DNA from 2 places in the Halobacillus seohaensis genome. Region 2 is predicted to be linked to the other one. Evidence: riboswitches for the same ligand, from Rfam matches in the RefSeq annotation. Region 2 holds a riboswitch; the other holds the start of a gene.
What was found. A riboswitch is a leader RNA that binds a small molecule or an ion and turns the genes downstream of it on or off. The one in region 2 is predicted to bind S-adenosylmethionine.
Positions count from the first base shown of each region.

Region 1 (3,149 bases), on a different contig from region 2:
CTCTTCGATCGGTTTTGACGTTAAGTTAGCATTACAGGATATCCAAGGTAGCCTGGCTCATGTCGATATGCTTGGTAAGTGTGGCATAATTACAGAAGAGGAATCTGCACAAATTACCGAAGGACTGCACATCATTCAGAAGAAAATTGAAAATGATGAGGTAGAATTTTCTGTTGAACATGAAGATATTCATATGAATATTGAAAAACTATTAATTGATGAAATTGGTCCTGTTGGTGGGAAACTGCATACAGGCAGAAGCCGTAATGATCAAGTAGCAACAGATATGCATTTATACCTCAAGGAAAAAACGAACTATTTGATTCAGCTAGTTGAAGCGGTTCAAAATGCACTGGCAAGTCAAGCAGAATCTCATGTGGACACGATTCTTCCAGGATACACTCACTTGCAAAGAGCGCAGCCTGTTTCATTCGCTCATCACCTTCTGGCGTATTTCTGGATGTTTGAACGTGATAAGGAACGCTTGAAAGATAGTGTGAAGCGTATTGATTGGTCTCCGCTTGGTGCAGCAGCGCTTGCTGGAACGCCTTATCCTGTCGATAGGAAGATGGCGGCTGAGACACTCGGATTTGAAAACGTTTATCCAAACTCATTGGACGCCGTCAGTGATCGGGATTTTATTCTGGAATTCTTGTCGATCTCTTCCATTTTAATCACCCATATTTCTAGACTTTCGGATGAATTGATTCTTTGGAGTAGTCAGGAATTTGATTTCGTGGAATTGGATGATGCGTTTTGTACGGGATCTAGTATTATGCCGCAGAAGAAGAATCCTGATGTTCCTGAGCTTTTGCGTGGAAAGACGGGTCGTATTTACGGCAACTTGATGGGGTTATTGACGCTCCTTAAAGGTCTTCCGCTTGCGTACAATAAGGATATGCAGGAGGACAAGGAAGGTATGTTTGATACGGTTGATACGCTTGATGGTGCGTTGTCGTTGCTAGCGCCTATGCTTTCTTCTATGGAAGTAAAAAGTTCTAATATGCGTCAGGCAGTGAATGAAGATTATTCGAACGCGACAGATATTGCGGATTACTTAGCTGTGAAAGGTCTTCCGTTCCGTCAGGCTCATGAGGTAATAGGTCAGATAGTGCTTTACTCGATCCAGAAGCAGAAATATTTGCTTGATTTGACGCTTGAGGAGTACAAAGAGTTTTCTGACTTGTTTGAGGATGATATTTATGAAAAATTGGCACCAGACCATGTAGTGGCCGCGCGTATAAGTGAGGGCGGCACTGGATTTGAGCAAGTGAGGGAACAACTGAAGTTGGCGAAACAACATCTTAAGTAATAGGAACTTTCGCGGAATTTTCTAAATATTATTGACTTTCATCTTATTTATTTGTAGTATGGCAATTAACTTCATATCGATTACCACTCTTATCTAGAGCAGGCTGAGGGATTTGGCCCTTCGACGCCCGGCAACCGGTCTTATGACAACGGTGCTACTTCCAACGGACAAAAGTGTGTCCGGGAGATGAGAGAGGTTGAAGCAAAATCTTCTGCCTCTTTCATTGCGAAAGAGGCTTTTTATATGGAATGGATTAGGAAGGTGATGGCGTTATGGATAAGGCGGAGCGATTAAAACGGTCGAAAGTACCTGAAGTAAAGGATGATTTTGGCGGCCGTTTGCCTCCTGGTCAGGTTTTGACAGAGAAATTCCCAATATTAACAGTAGGTGAAGTTCCTTCGTACGATTTGGAGCAGTGGAGTTTTTTTATCAATGGGATAGTGAAAGAAAACTTAACCTTTTCTTATGATGATTTAAGGAAACTGCCTCAGTCTAAGATCACTGCAGATATTCATTGTGTGACAAGATGGTCTAAATTTGATAATGAGTTTGAAGGTTTGCTTCTTAAGGATTTACTGCCTTTTCTCGGGATCAAGAATGAAGCTCAGCATGTTTTGATTCACGGAGATTATGGTTACACAGCGAATTTGCCAATTAAGGAATTATACGAAAAAGATGTGATGCTTGCCCATTCGTACAACGGAAAGCCGCTTACTGAAAAACACGGCTGGCCTTTTCGTCTAATTGTTCCGCATCTTTACTTTTGGAAAAGTGTGAAGTGGGTGCGTGGCTTTGAGTTTCGAGTATCCGATCAGTCTGGGTATTGGGAAGAGAATGGTTTTCACCATTATGGAGATCCGTTTAAAGAACAGCGGTTTACTGATGGAAAAGTGGAAATGGAAGAGGATAAATGGAAAGTAAAGGAATTTGATTATTAAAGGGAGGTGCCCTTATGGGAGTAGTTATTTTAGAAGGAGTTCGAACGCCATTTGGAAAGTGGAAAGGCGGTTTAGCGAAGCTAGGTGCGAAGGATCTTGGAGTTCAGGCAACAGAGCAACTACTTCGTCGTGTGCCTGAGGCAAAAGAAGCGGACGGTGTTATTTTGGCGCAAGTTATTCAGGCAGGACAAGGACAGAATCCTGCGCGAACGGTAGCTGCGAAATCAGGAATCTCCTGGTCGACTCCGGCGATTACGATTAACAATGTTTGCTTAGCTGGAGTAGCATCTATTGCGGATGCAACGAGACGAGTTCAGCTTGCTGAAGGTCAATTATATGTAGTAGGCGGCTTTGACTCTATGACAAATGCGCCGCATGTGGCTCCGATTAGAAATGGACTAGCTACTGGACCAGTAGAGTTCACAGATACGTTAATTTATGATGGGCTTTGGTGTTCTCTTACTGATACTTCGATGGGATTATCAACAGATTTACAAAATGAAAAATATTCAATTGGACGTGAAGAGCAGGATGAATTTGCCTTAAGATCTCAACTAAAGGCGGCTGCTGCCCAAGAAGAAGGGCGGCTCAATGATGAGATAGTTGCCGTACATACAGGAAAGGAAGAGGTTTCTCAAGATGAGGGAATTCGGGCTAAGTCCACTCTTGAGAAATTGAGCCAACTTCGACCAGCCTTTCGAAACGGCGGTACGGTAACTGCTGGAAATGCTTCACAAATGTCTGATGGAGCAAGTGTAGGACTCGTTGCTTCTGAAGAATATGCAAAGAAAATAGGCAAAACACCATTGGCTCGTGTTATTGGCTGGTCAGAAACGGCTGGTCCAGATTCAAGCCTTCATACAAAACCGTCTGACGCGATCGATAAATTGTTAAGACGT
Region 1 covers NZ_JBHSZV010000038.1:17,916-21,064, reverse strand. The annotation lists gene argH (argininosuccinate lyase) at 1-1,312, shown strand, start outside; SAM riboswitch class I at 1,399-1,505, shown strand; gene ACFQIC_RS14855 (sulfite oxidase-like oxidoreductase) at 1,585-2,250, shown strand; gene ACFQIC_RS14850 (acetyl-CoA C-acyltransferase) at 2,265-3,149, shown strand, end outside.
Region 1: linked by a shared signal. The riboswitch ahead of ACFQIC_RS14855 (sulfite oxidase-like oxidoreductase) and the one ahead of metE (5-methyltetrahydropteroyltriglutamate--homocysteine S-methyltransferase) in region 2 are both predicted to bind S-adenosylmethionine.

Region 2 (3,149 bases):
GAGAGGTAAATAAAGAAGAATTTTATAATAAATTGGTAAGTGAGCACGGAGATAAAGTGCTAAAGGATATGGTTTATGAAGAAGTGTTATCAGAAAAATTTTCTGTTTCGGATAAAAAAGTCCAAACAAAACTAGATAAAATGAAAGAGCAATATGGGGATAAATTCCAATCTGTATTAAAACAAAATGGTTTTGCTGATGAAGCTCAATTTAAAGAGGTAATTCGCTCATCAATGTTGAAACAGAAAGCCGCCACCCAAGGAGTTAGCGTAAAAGATGAAGAAATAAAACAGTACTATGAAAACATGAAAAAAGAATTCAAGGCTAGTCATATTTTAGTAAAAGATAAAAAAACAGCAGATGAAGTATTGAAAAAACTAGAAAATGGTGAAGAATTTGCTAAACTAGCCAAAGAGTATTCCACAGATAAGAAATCCGCTAATAATGGTGGGAAACTTGGAGGATACACATCTACTGGAAAAATGGTTCTACCATTTGAAAAAGCTGCTTATAATTTGAAAGTGGGCGAAGTAAGTGACCCTGTAAAAACCAAACATGGTTATCATGTCATCAAAGTCACCGATAAACGTGATAAAGAGGATACATCTTCTATTGGTAAGTTCAAAGATATGAAAGACCAATTACGTCAAGAATTGCTAAATCGACAAGCTAATCCTGATAATATAACAGAAATCATGAAAAATGCAGGCGTAGAAATTAAAATAGAGGAACTTAAAGACCAAATATCTTTTGAACCAAAATCAAGTGCAAGTAAATAGATTTAAGCACGATGTTCTCGAAGGAAAACGTCTTTTTGATGTCCCCCCCTTTTTATTAGTACCAAACACTTTTTGCTTGTGAACCGAACGTTGACAGTAAATTCCTATCGTGCTACTATGTTTTTAATCAATTAAATAGAATCTCTTATTCAGAGAGGTGGAGGGACTGGCCCGTTGAAACCCGGCAACCTATCAGCGTACTAACGTTGATTGTGGTGCTAATTCCAGCAAAGCGATCGCTTTGAAAAATAAGAGAGGTGCGTCTAAAACCTCTCTCAACGAGAGGTTTTTTTTCGTACAACATCAATACACAACTAAATATCGTATATCACTCAGGTGTTGTCTAAGTTCTTAAACTAGCTTATTTCAACTTAAAAGGGAAGTCGGTGAAAATCCGACACGGTCCCGCCACTGTTATAGGGAGCAACTTGCAAACATGTCACTATATTTTTAAAAATGGGAAGACGCAAGTATGTGAAGATCTTGAGTCAGGAGACCTACCTGTTGATTACACACTAGAACCTACGAGGATTAGGGAGGTGTTAGGCACTTTAACAGAATCAGTCTGTCTTAACAGGCTTATTTAATAATACTGTCATAACAATCTCTCTTTCTTGCAAAAGAGAGATTGTTTTGGCTAGAAAAGATATGGGAGGAATAGATATGACAAAAAGCTCAACGATCGGTTATCCGAGAATCGGAGAAAAACGAGAATGGAAGAAAGCCTTGGAGCAATTCTGGAAAGAGAACATAACTGAAACAGAACTTTTAACAGAGATGAAAAGTCTAAGGATCAATGATCTAAAAAAACAAAAAGACATCGGTATCGACCTGATTCCAGTTGGCGATTTCAGTATGTATGATCAAGTCCTCGATACGGCTGTGATGTTTGGCTTAATCCCTGATCGATTTAAGCACCAAGATGAGAAAGCACTACAGACGTATTTTGATATTGCTCGTGGTAATGATAAAGCAGTGGCCTCAGAAATGACGAAATGGTTCAATACCAATTACCATTACATTGTTCCAGAAATTGAAGCTGATGCTGAACCTACACTAGTAGAAAACCGATTGCTACATTACTTTCAAGAGGCAAAAGAAAAGCTAGCAATCAACGGTAAACCCGTGATCCTCGGCCCTGTTACATTTTTAAAATTGTCTAAGGGTTTTGAGAAAAAAGATTTTAACAAACTGCTTAAAAAACTTGTTCCCCTCTACATACAAGTGCTTCAAGAACTTGAGAACGCTGGTGCTGAGTGGGTGCAAATTGATGAACCGATCCTAGCTACTACACTGACTGAAGAAGATATCACATTAGTCAAAGATGTATATCAATCCATCCAACAAGAGTTATCCAGCATAAAAACTCTTCTCCAAACCTATTTTGAAGCAGTCGATCATTACGAGGAGATCGTTTCCCTGCCAGTCGACGGTATCGGCCTTGATTTTGTTCATGATGAAGGAGCAAATCTGGACAATCTAAAAAAATATGGTTTTCCAGAGGATAAAACCCTCGCTGCCGGTGTAATCAATGGTCGTAACATTTGGAGAGAAAATTTAGATATTAAATTGTCCCAGCTTGAAACAATCATATCAAAAGTTGAAAAAAAACGTCTGATCGTTCAACCTTCATGCAGCTTATTACATGTGCCTGTCACTGTGACTACTGAAACCGAATTACAACCTCATCTAAAGAATGCCTTGGCCTTTGCCGATCAAAAGCTTGATGAAATTAAGATTTTAACCGATAGCTTAAATAATGGAAGAGATACAGTTGAAGCAAAATTAAAAGAGCAGGCTCAGAGTCGAGAAGAACTATGGAAATCAGCTAGTAGAAATAATCACGAGGTTCAAAGTGAAGTGGAATCTTGGAAAGATGTTGAACCGAAGCGAGATCAGCACTACCCTACTCGTCAGAAGATACAACATGAGTTTTTCCAACTTCCATTGTTGCCAACTACCACGATTGGAAGTCTTCCACAAACACCTGAAATTCGTCAAGCACGATTAAAGTGGAGAAAAGGTGATTGGTTAGATCAGCAATACGATGCCTTTATTGAAAAAAATATTAGAGAATGGATCCAACGACAAGAGGAAATCGGACTTGATGTACTAATTCATGGAGAATTTGAACGCAATGATATGGTGGAGTTTTTTGGTGAAAAACTTGAAGGATTTGCTTTTACGAGGTATGCCTGGGTTCAATCTTACGGCTCTCGCTGCGTAAAACCACCAATCATTTATGGAGATGTAGCATTGACTGAACCAATGACCGTAAAAGAAATCACATACGCGCAATCGCTAACAGAAAAGGTCGTTAAAGGAATGTTGACAGGACCAATAACGATTTTAAATTGGTCTTTTGTCCGA
Region 2 covers NZ_JBHSZV010000047.1:123,346-126,494, forward strand. The annotation lists gene ACFQIC_RS16865 (peptidylprolyl isomerase) at 1-779, shown strand, start outside; SAM riboswitch class I at 922-1,034, shown strand; cobalamin riboswitch at 1,097-1,298, shown strand; gene metE (5-methyltetrahydropteroyltriglutamate--homocysteine S-methyltransferase) at 1,443-3,149, shown strand, end outside.